DNA from 2 places in the Streptomyces cinereospinus genome. Region 2 is predicted to be linked to the other one. Evidence: riboswitches for the same ligand, from Rfam matches in the RefSeq annotation. Region 2 holds a riboswitch; the other holds the start of a gene.
What was found. A riboswitch is a leader RNA that binds a small molecule or an ion and turns the genes downstream of it on or off. The one in region 2 is predicted to bind cyclic di-AMP.

Region 1 (5,667 bases), on a different contig from region 2:
CGGCCGGGGCCGGGAGGCTCGGCGGGTGCACGGTTCCAGGCTGGTGTACACCGTGGCGCCGGGCAGCCGGGGGTCCGCGGGGCCAATCTTCGCGAGCGCCGCCTCCTCGGCGTGCACGACCGGGTCGCCGCCCTCCCGGGAATGGCCCCGGGCGAGTTCGGTGCCGTCCGCCGCCACCACCACCGCGCCGACGCTGAACGCCGTACGCGACGGCGGGCACCGCGCCGCCAGTTCGCACGCCAGGGCCAGCCAGTGGCGGTCGGCGGCCGAGGCGAGGGGGCCGGTGCCGGGGGCGGTGGGCTCGTAGCGCATGAGGACGACGTCCCCGACGGGCCGGGTCTCGACCAGGCGCAGGCGTCCGGACGGATAGCGGCCGGGGCCGAAGAGACGGGGGGCGGACGGGTCGCCCACGAGGAGCGGGGCCAGGACGAGCTGGAGTTCGTCGGCCAGGCCGTCCAGCAGGAGTTGGGTGTGGACCGTGCCGCCGCCCTCGACCATCAGGCGGCGCACCCCGCGCTGGTCGTGCAGATGGCGCAGCAGCGCCGGCCAGTCGAGCGTGTCGCCGAGCGCGACCACGTCGGCGGCGACGGGCCTGCCGGCGAGGCGCCGGGCGCCCTCGGCCGTCGTGAAGACGACCTTCTCGCCGCCCGTGTGCCAGAAGTTGGCGTCCGGGTCCAGGTCGCCCGAGCCGCTCACCGCGACCTTCAGGGGGTACTCCGGCTTCCCGGCCGCCCGCCGGGCCGCCCGCCGCTCGGGGGAGTTGACCAGCAGCCGCGGGTTGTCGGCGCGGATCGTGCCGGCGCCGACGAGGATCGCGTCGGCGGACGCGCGCACCTCGTCGACCCGGTCGAAGTCGGCCGGGCCGGACAGCAGGAGGCGCTCGGGACCGGTGTCGTCCAGGTAGCCGTCGAGGGAGACGGCGGCGGACAGCAGGACGTACGGGTAGGGCATGGGCGCACTCCACCTCGGGCGGGCTTTAGGCGAAGCTACACCGGCGGCCGCCCGTCCCCCGCGTCCGGTGCGGTCCGGGACGCCGCCCCGCCCCTCCCCGCGGCGGGACCGCCGCCCCGCCCCTCCCCGCGGCGGCGAGAGCGTCGCGGGGAGGGGCGTGAGCGGTAGCAGGAGCCGTTGTCGGTGAGCACCCGCTCGACGGTGATCCCGGCCTGGGTGAAGAAGACGCGACGGTGATCCCGGCCAGGGTGAAGAAGACGTGGCTCCGCTGCCAGAGGCCGGTGGCGGTCTCCTTCTCCTCGTCGGTGAGGATGTCGCCGTAGGCGGGGCGGAAGTGGTCGTCGACGGCGGTGTGCGGGTAGCTGTGGCCCAGGTCGGGGCGGCCGTGGCGGGCGCGGGGGCGGGCGGGGTCGCGGTGTGCGGAGCTGCTGCGGCCGCCCCGGGCCCTGCCGTGGGCCTTGGGCCGCCGCCGTCGGGGATGTTGCCCGGCTTCTCGATGTCGACGTGGGTTCGCCGGTCCGGTCGGTGGGACGGCACGAACCGCCGGTCACCGGCGCGGGCGGGGACGGTGGCGCATCCGGTCCCGCGGATGGCGTACACTGGTGTCATACCGACGCGGGGTGGAGCAGCTCGGTAGCTCGCTGGGCTCATAACCCAGAGGTCGCAGGTTCAAATCCTGTCCCCGCTACTGAAGGCCCGGGGCCGGAATCCAGATCATGGATTCCGGCCCCGAGTCGTTTCCGCCGGCTTCTTCGCTCTCACCCGGTCGGCGCGCCCGGCTGGTCCCGTGCCCCGGTCCCGGGAACTCTGGACAGGTGCGGTGACCTGCGTGGTGGGAGAGGACAGTGCGGCCTGCGGAGGCAGAAGGAGAGCGGCCGTACGCCAGAGCCGGCGGCCAGGGCCCCGACGACCCCGTCCCTGACGACGACGCGCCCGGCGCGGGCCGGTCCGGCGACGCGCCCGGCAGGGACCGGTCCGGCGACGCGCCCGGCAGGGACCGGTCCGGCGACGCGCCCGACGCAGGCCGGTCCGGCGACGCGCCCGGCGCGGGCCGTCCCGGCGGGTCCTCCGGCGCGGGCCGTCCCGGCCGCGCCCCCCCCCCCCCCCCCCCCCCCCCCCCCCCCCCCCCCCCCCCCCCGTGCCCCCGGTACCCCCCGTGCCCCCCGCCGAGGAACGACCCGTCTCCCACGCCCCTACCATCGCCCGCGCCCTCCCCGCCCTGCTCCTCGTGATCGGCGCCTGCTACGACTACCTCACCCCCCGCGGCTTCACCGCCGCCCCCCTGTTCACCGCCGCCCCCCTGATCGCCGCCCCGCTGCTGTCCCGCCGCGCGACGATCCTCACCGGCGTCGCCGCCGTCATCCTGGGCGTCGCGCTGGACCTCGCGGCCGGCACCCTGCTGCACGTCGAGTCGCTCACCGAGCTGGTCACCGTGGCGACGGTGGCCGTCCTCGCCGTGCTCATCAACGCGCTCGTGCGGCGCAGCAACGCCCTCCTCGACTCGGCCCGGGAGATCGCCGAGGCCGCCCAGCTCGCGGTGCTGCCGGAACCGACGGAACGGATCGGCGGATTCGAGATCGCCGCGCGGTACGAGGCCGCGCAGGCGGACGCCTTCATCGGCGGTGATCTGTACGCGGTCCAGGACAGCCCGTACGGCATCCGGCTGGTGGTCGGGGACGTGCGCGGCAAGGGCATGGGGGCGGTGGCGGCGGTCGCGGTGGTCATCGGGGCGTTCCGGGAGGCCGCCGAGCACGAGGCGACGCTGGAGACGGTGGCGCAGCGGCTGGAGCGGGCGCTGGCGCGCGAGGGCACGCGGCGGGACGGGATCGACGCCGTCGAGGGCTTCACCACCGCCGTACTCGCCGAGATCCCGCACGGCGACGGGGTGGTGCGGATCCTCAACCGGGGCCATCCGCCGCCCCTGATGCTGTACGCCGACGGCACCGTGAGCCCGCTGTCCGCGCGCGACCCGGCGCTGCCGCTCGGCATGGGCGAGCTGGGCGTCTGGCCGGACCGCGCGGAGGAGTCCCGCTTCCCGGGCGGGGCGACGCTGCTGCTCTACACCGACGGCCTGTCCGAGGCCCGCAACGCGCAGGGCGTCTTCTACGACCCGGCGGCCCGGCTGGCCGGCCGCACCTTCGGCGGGCCGGGCGAACTGCTGTGCGTGGTGGCCGACGACGTGCGCCGGCACAGCGGGGGCGGGGCCACCGACGACATGGCCCTGCTCGCCGTCCGGCGCCCGTCACCGGGTGTGAGCGAACAAACGCCCTCCGCATAACAACTGACACACAGTCAGATACGGGAACGGTACTGAATGCCGGTCAACTCGCCCGGTTTTCGCCGTGCATGGCCTGTACGTCCGGGCGGGATTCGTTAATGATCAAGTGGAACGGCTTGGAAATCAGGCCCCGGTTCTATTAACGTCCGATAACGCAGCGCGGTCGTCCCAGCCGTCACCAGAGGCGGCTCCGTGCGCACGCGCCGAATCCCGCGCGGGGCCCTCACCGGCCGCACAAGGGAACCGGGGAACCACCACCTTGGGGTGAATCGGGCGTATGCCGCCGTACCAGTACGGCTTGATTACGCGCGTAGGAGACCTTCCTGCTCCGAACCCGTCAGCTAACCCGGTAGGCGAGAAGGAAGGAAAGGAGTACGCCCACGTGGCGTCCAACCGGCCTGTCCCCCCTGCCCCGTTCGTGCCGGGCCAGCGCACCGACGACAGCACCGACACGTTCGTCTACGGCGCACCGCGCGCCGACGAGGGCCCGTGGGAGGAGTGGAACCCCACCGCGGAGACCGTCCGTCCCGTACGCGGCCGGCACCGCGTCAGCAAGCAGCGCGGCGGCGGGCTCGCCCGCAGTTCCACCGTCCTCGGCGTCGGCGTCATCGCCGCGGTCGGCGCGGGCGGCATGGCCAGCGCGAACAGCGGCAAGCCGCCGGTTTCGATCTCCATGCCGGACCTGCCCTCCGTCGGCGCGCTGATAACCGACGACGACACCGGCTCCGAGACCACCGAGGCCGCCGGCACCCCGCTCAGCAGCCTCGGCACCACCGACGCGGACACCGCGGAAGGCACCACCGACGCCGGTGAGGCCCTGCGCGCCCGCATCATGGCGCAGGCCGAGCAGCAGCAGGAGCAGGTCGAGAGCAAGGCCGCCGCGGACGCCCTGGCCGCCGCCGAGAAGGCCGCCGCCGATGCCGCGGCCAAGGCGGAGAAGGAGGCCGAGGAGAAGGCCGCCGCCGCCAAGGCGAAGGCCGAGGAGGAGGCCCGCCAGAAGGCCGAGGCCGAGCGCCTCGCCGCGCTGGCCAGGCTGTACGCGCTGCCGACCTCCTCGTACACCCTCACCTCCACCTTCGGCCAGGCCGGTGCGCTGTGGTCGTCCGGCTACCACACGGGCCTCGACTTCGCCGCGCCGGCCGGCACACCCATCAAGGCCGTGCACAGCGGCACCATCACCGAGGCCGGCTGGAACGGCTCGTACGGCTACAAGACCGTGCTCACCCTCGACGACGGCACCGAGATCTGGTACGCGCACCAGTCGTCGATCGGCGTCAGCGTCGGTCAGCAGGTGACCACCGGTGAGGTGATCGGCCGCGTCGGCTCGACGGGCAACGTGACCGGGGCGCACCTGCACCTGGAGGTGCACACCGGCGGAGGCGGCGGCATCGACCCGCTGGCCTGGCTGCAGAGCAAGGGCCTCACCGTCTGACACGCCTCTCCCGGACCCGGTGGTCCTGACGCCCCCCGACGTCAGCGCCGCCGTTTCCGGCTGTCCGCCCCCGGGCGCTACGACCGGTAGGGGTTGTACGCGGGGTGGGCGGGGTGGGGCGCCGACGGCCCGTGCGCCGGTGCCCAGCCGTACACCGGCGGCATCGTCACCGGCACCGGCGGGGCGGTCACCCGGGCCGCGTACTCCAGCGCCGGGCGGGCGGTCTCCCGGCGGTGCCACAGCTCCCGCAGCAGCTCGCCCTCGCGCAGGGCGAAGTCCGCGCGGGCGCGGCCCCGGCGGGCCCGGTGCCGCAGGAAGGCCAGTGACGTGGCGTACGCCTCGTACTGCGCGACCGTCCGGGCGGCCGGTCTGCCCAGGTGGTGCCCGGCGTACTCGCGGGCCAGCCGGCGGGCCCGCATCGAGCCGAGGGCGAACGGCTCGGCGGGCGCGAGCCAGCCCGCGACGACATAGGCCGGGAGCTCCTCGCGGACGGTCCGCAGCTCCCGCTGCCGCGTCCAGATCACCAGCCAGGTCAGCAGCCCGAACGCGGGCACCATGAAGCCGCCGTACACCGCGAAGAAGCCGTAGTCGCCGAAGGTGGCCGAGCCGTTCCAGAAGGCGTGCATGCCCATCGCCAGCAGCAGTCCGGCCGGTGGCAGCAGGGCCCGGCGCAGCCGCTGGCGCTCCCCGGCGAGCGCGGCCACGCCGAAGCCGATGCCGGTGAGCACGGTGAACAGGGGGTGCGCGAAGGGCGACATCACGACCCGCACGAAGAAGGTCGCGGCCGTCACGGAGGCGATGCCGCTGTGGCCGGCGAGCTGGTCGGTGCCGAAGGCGGTGCCGAGATAGAGGATGTTCTCGGTGAAGGCGAAGCCGGTGGCGGTGACGCCGGCGATGACGACGCCGTCGAGGATGCCGGTGAACTCGCGGCGCCGGAAGAGGAAGAGCAGCAGGATCGCGGCGGCCTTCGCGGACTCCTCGACGACCGGGGCTATGACGGTGGCGC
Region 2 (5,667 bases):
CGGCCGTCGGCGGTGTGGGCGTCAGGCGGTGTGGGCGTCAAGGGGTGCGGGCGTCAGGCGGTGCGGGCGTCAGGCGGTGCGGGAGCCGGCGGTGCGGGCGAACCGCCGGCCGATGAGGGCGGGCACGGCGGGGCGGCCCGCGCCCGACGCTCCCGTCGCCCCGGCGGCTACCGTCGAGGAGTGACCGACCAGCACCATCCCGACGCCCCCGCGCCCGCCCCCGCTTCGGCGGCACCCGAACTCTTCACCTGGGAGTTCGCGACCGACCCGTACCCCGCCTACGCCTGGCTGCGCGAGCACGCGCCCGTGCACAGGACGCGGCTGCCCAGCGGGGTGGAGGCCTGGCTGGTCACCCGGTACGCGGACGCCAAGCAGGCCCTCGCCGACCAGCGGCTGTCGAAGAACCCCGCGCACCACGACGAGCCCCCGCACGCCAGGGGCAGGACGGGGATCCCCGGTGAGCGCAAGGCCGAGTTGATGACGCATCTGCTCAACATCGACCCGCCGGACCACACCCGGCTGCGGCGGCTGGTCTCCAAGGCCTTCACCCCGCGCCGCGTCGCCGAGTTCGCCCCCCGCGTGCAGGAGCTCACCGACGGCCTCATCGACCGGTTCGCCCGCGAGGGCTCCGCCGACCTCATCCACGAGTTCGCCTTCCCGCTGCCCATCCACGCCATCTGCGACCTGCTCGGCGTCCCGCGCGAGGACCAGGACGACTTCCGGGACTGGGCGGGCATGATGATCCGGCACGGCAAGGGCCCCCGGGGCGGTGTCGCGCGCTCGGTGAAGAAGATGCGCGGCTACCTCTCGGAGCTGATCCACCGCAAGCGCGAGTCCCTGCCCGCCGAACCCGTCCCCGGCGAGGACCTGATCTCCGGCCTCATCCGCGCCTCCGACCACGGTGAGCACCTCACCGAGAACGAGGCCGCGGCGATGGCGTTCATCCTGCTGTTCGCCGGGTTCGAGACCACCGTGAACCTCATCGGCAACGGCATGTACGCGCTGCTCACCCACCCCGGGCAGCGCACCCGCCTGCAACGGTCCCTCGCCCGGGGCGACCGCGCCCTCCTCGCCACCGGCGTCGAGGAACTGCTGCGCTACGACGGCCCCGTGGAGCTCGCCACCTGGCGGTTCGCCACGCGGCCGCTCACCATCGGCGGCCAGGACATCGCACCCGGCGACCCCGTGCTCGTCGTCCTCGCCGCCGCCGACCGGGACCCGGAGCGGTTCGCGGACCCGGACACCCTCGACCTGGCCCGCCGCGACAACCAGCATCTCGGCTACGGCCACGGCATCCACTACTGCCTCGGCGCGCCCCTGGCCCGGCTGGAGGGCCGGACCGCGCTCGCCGGCCTCCTCACCCGCCTCCCGGACCTGCGACTCGCGGTGGATCCGGACGAACTGCGCTGGCGCGGCGGGCTCATCATGCGAGGACTGCGGACCCTGCCGGTGGAATTCACGCCCTCCCCCTGAGCAAACGCCGGGCACCGGCACCAACGTGACACGCTCTCAAGTCTGTGATCTTCACGTGATCTGCGCGGCATGAACTTGTGACAAGTGATCGTCTGCCGATACGTTCACCCATCAGCGTGGCGCCCCGGCACCACTCGCCGCGCAGGTCCCCGCTGTCTCGTGAAAGGCCCCCGCATGCTCTCCGGGAACGGTCGTCACCGTCGCCCCCGCCAGGCACCCGCTCTTGTCGTCGCGGCCGGAGTGACCGGCTCCGCCATCGCCATCCCCCTCCTCGGCGCCTCCGGCGCGAGCGCGGCCGACGGAACGACCTGGGACCGGGTCGCGGAGTGCGAGACGGGCGGCTCCTGGAGCGCCGACACGGGCAACGGCTACTACGGCGGGCTGCAACTCTCCCAGCGGGACTGGGAGAAGTACGGCGGCCTCACCTACGCCGCGAGCGCGGACCTGGCCAGCCGTTCGCAGCAGATCGCCGTCGCCGAGAAGGTCCTCGCGGACCAGGGCGTCGGCGCGTGGGCGACCTGCGGCCCGCTCGTGGGGCTCGACACGGACTCCGCCTCGGCCCAGGTCGACACCGGCGTGGCCGGTGACGCGTCCAGTACGCCGTTGCCCTCCAGACCCGACGGTTCGAGCGAGCTGTCCCACTCGCTCGGATTGTCCCACTCGTCCGGCCGCACCCATTCCGGCGACGACGGCGCCGACACCTCAAGCGGCACCAAGGGCTCCAAGGACTCCAAGGGCACGAAGGACTCCAAGAGGACCAAGGGATCCAGTACCAGCGATTCCCGCACAGACTCCACCAAGTCCGCCGAAGCGGATACATCGACCCCGTCTGCCGGTAGCGGTGCATCCGCCTCGCCCACCCCCTCCTCCTCCGCCGGGTCCGGCGACGGATCCACCCCCTCGCCCGAACCCACCCAATCCTCCGAATCGGGCGCATTCCTCCCGTCCTCTCCGTCGGCTGACGTGCCGTCGAACACGCCGAGCACCTCGAACCTCACCGATACGGGCGCCCTGAGCGTCGGCCGGCACCGTGGTGGAAGCGCGAACGAAGACCTGGCCGGCGGCCGTGCCGGCGAGTCCGCCGGGCGGCATGCCTCGCGCGACGGCGCCACCGCCCGTGCGGCCGTCGAGGGCGCGTACACCGTCCGGGAGGGCGACAGCCTCTGGGGCATCGCCGACTCCCTTGGCGTGCAGGGCGGATGGTCCGCCCTCTATGCCGGGAACAAGGACTCCCTCGGCACCGACCCCGACCTCATCGTCCCCGGTCAGACGCTGGACATCGGCGTCGGGCAGGATGCCGGGCAGTCACCGGGACGAGCCGGACACCAGTCCGGAAAACGCCCCTAGGTGACGGGAGTTCATGTCACACTTCGAGCCGAATGTCCGATACGGCGAAAGTGTGGGATGAGTCTCAGAAATGCTGATCGTCTTTGATATCCGGCCGATCACCTGTCTACGGTCATGACCGCTCGCCAACGCGGGCCCCGGTTGCCGCAACGCCGAATCCTGCCAGCGGCCGTCCGGGAACAGTCGTCGCGTCAAGCGCCGTAGGCAGGAGCGGGGGACCCAAGGTAAGTGCCGGGCCCGGCGGTTGAGGAGACTCAGCGCCGGAACCGGCTAGGGGTGAAGCCACGCCTCCCACGGAGGTGTGGCCGGGCAACTCAACCGGCCCGAACCCGACAGCTCACCTCGCAGGCGTCGGTGAGGGGATCCAACCATGCTGTTCTCCAGCAAGGGCAAGCACCGTCGTCCGTCCAGGACCGTCCGCGCCATCGCCGCCGTCGGCGTCACCGGTGCCGCCGCCGTGGCCGCCCCGCTGGTGGCCGCCGGCAGCGCCTCCGCCGCCACCGCCGCCGAGTGGGACGCCGTCGCCCAGTGCGAGTCCGGCGGCAACTGGGCCATCAACACCGGCAACGGCTACTACGGCGGTCTGCAGTTCTCCGCGTCGACCTGGGCCGCGTACGGCGGCACGCAGTTCGCCGCCACGGCCGACCAGGCCGGCAAGGAGCAGCAGATCCAGATCGCCGAGAAGGTGCTCGCGGGTCAGGGCAAGGGTGCCTGGCCGGTCTGCGGCACGGGCCTGTCGAACGCCCCCTATGGCGGCGGCTCCACCCAGAGCACCGGGCAGAGCACGGAGCAGAGCGCCGAGCAGGGCACCGAGCAGAGCGCCGGCGCCGGCACGCGGGCGACCGAGGAGCAGCCGGCCTCCCGCTCGCAGGACCGCCCGGCCGCCGGGGAGACGGTCACCACGCCGGCCGGCGACAAGGTCGAGAAGGGTGACGGCGAGTACGAGGTCGTCGAGGGCGACACCCTCAGCACCATCGCCGCCGACCGCGACGTCCAGGGCGGCTGGGAGAAGCTGTTCGAGCTGAACAAGGACATCGTCGAGGACGCCGACCTCATCTACCCGGGCCAGCAGCTGCACCTGCAGTAGTCCGCCGCCGAGTCTCCCGTGCGGGCTCCCCCCGTCCCCACGGGCTCCCCGCCCCGGTGCGTGTTCCCCCGTACGCGCCAGGGCGGGGATTTCTTTGTGTCACTGTTGGGCATCGATGTCTTTGTTTGGTTCGGAAACAATTTACTCTCGGTTCCGTCCACGAGATGGGCGACCGGCTGGCCGATCGCACGGAGCCGGTTAGGCTCGTCTCGCAGAGCCGCTGCGGTCCTGCTCACCGCGTCACATCCACGAAGGAGATGCTCGTGCCGTCCATCGACGTCGTCGTAGCCCGGGAAATCCTGGACTCCCGAGGCAACCCCACGGTCGAGGTCGAGGTCGGCCTCGACGACGGCAGCACGGGTCGTGCCGCCGTCCCGTCCGGCGCCTCCACCGGCGCCTTCGAGGCCATCGAGCTCCGCGACGGCGACCCCGACCGCTACCTCGGCAAGGGCGTCGAGAAGGCCGTCCTGGCCGTCATCGAGCAGATCGGCCCGGAGCTGGTCGGCTACGACGCCACCGAGCAGCGCCTGATCGACCAGGCCATGTTCGACCTGGACGCCACCGACAACAAGGGCTCGCTCGGCGCCAACGCCATCCTCGGCGTCTCGCTCGCCGTCGCGCACGCCGCCTCCGAGGCCAGCGACCTGCCGCTCTTCCGCTATCTGGGCGGCCCGAACGCGCACCTGCTGCCGGTGCCGATGATGAACATCCTGAACGGCGGCTCGCACGCCGACTCCAACGTGGACATCCAGGAGTTCATGATCGCCCCGATCGGCGCGGAGTCCTTCTCCGAGGCCCTGCGCTGGGGCGCCGAGGTCTACCACACCCTCAAGAAGGTCCTGAAGAGCAAGGGCCTGGCCACCGGCCTCGGCGACGAGGGCGGCTTCGCCCCGAACCTCGGCTCCAACCGTGAGGCCCTGGACCTCATCCTGGAGGCCGTCAAGGAGGCCGGCTACACCCCCGGCGAGCAGATCGCCCTCGCGCTCGACGTGGCCGCGTCCGAGTTCTACAAGGACGGCGTCTACACGTTCGAGGGCAAGGAGCGCTCGGCGGCCGAGATGACCGAGTACTACGCGGAGCTCGTCGACGCGTACCCGCTCGTCTCCATCGAGGACCCGCTGTTCGAGGACGACTGGGAGGGCTGGAAGACCATCACCGCCAAGCTCGGTGACAAGGTCCAGCTCGTCGGCGACGACCTGTTCGTCACCAACCCCGAGCGCCTGGCCCGCGGCATCGAGGAGGGCGCGGCCAACGCCCTGCTGGTGAAGGTGAACCAGATCGGCTCGCTCACCGAGACCCTGGACGCCGTCGAGCTGGCCCAGCGCAACGGCTTCAAGTGCATGATGTCCCACCGCTCCGGCGAGACCGAGGACGTCACCATCGCCGACCTGGCCGTCGCCACCAACTGCGGCCAGATCAAGACCGGCGCCCCGGCCCGCTCCGAGCGCGTCGCCAAGTACAACCAGCTGCTGCGCATCGAGGAGATCCTCGACGACGCCGCGGTGTACGCCGGCCGCGGCGCCTTCCCCCGCTTCAAGGGCTGAGCGACGCCCGCACAGGCAGCGTCGTCCGTACGTCCCCGCACCCGGTCCCGTACCGTGTGCGGGGACGTACGCGCGTGTGCACCACGCAGGCATGGGGAGGCGAGAGCCAGATGGCCGTGAAGGAACGCGACCGTTTCTCCACCGCGACCAGGCTCAGGCTGCTCGGCGAGCAGACCGCGGCCCGTGTCTACCGCTCGCAGACCCGCCGCCAGGCCC

Region 1: linked by a shared signal. The riboswitch ahead of ACFF45_RS17615 (M23 family metallopeptidase) and the one ahead of ACFF45_RS28390 (transglycosylase family protein) in region 2 are both predicted to bind cyclic di-AMP.

Annotation. Positions count from the first base shown of each region.
Region 1 is NZ_JBHMCY010000031.1:14,740-20,406, reverse strand. It holds gene ACFF45_RS17635 (dihydrofolate reductase family protein) at 1-951, opposite strand, end outside; partial or broken gene ACFF45_RS17630 (hypothetical protein) at 1,107-1,497, opposite strand; tRNA gene ACFF45_RS17625 (tRNA-Met) at 1,566-1,639, shown strand; gene ACFF45_RS17620 (PP2C family protein-serine/threonine phosphatase) at 2,108-3,229, shown strand; cyclic di-AMP (ydaO/yuaA leader) riboswitch at 3,421-3,599, shown strand; gene ACFF45_RS17615 (M23 family metallopeptidase) at 3,612-4,661, shown strand; gene ACFF45_RS17610 (PrsW family intramembrane metalloprotease) at 4,739-5,667, opposite strand, start outside.
Region 2 is NZ_JBHMCY010000071.1:24,190-29,856, forward strand. It holds gene ACFF45_RS28380 (cytochrome P450 family protein) at 181-1,473, shown strand; gene ACFF45_RS28385 (transglycosylase family protein) at 1,648-2,820, shown strand; cyclic di-AMP (ydaO/yuaA leader) riboswitch at 3,007-3,186, shown strand; gene ACFF45_RS28390 (transglycosylase family protein) at 3,191-3,907, shown strand; gene eno (phosphopyruvate hydratase) at 4,171-5,451, shown strand; gene ACFF45_RS28400 (FtsB family cell division protein) at 5,562-5,667, shown strand, end outside.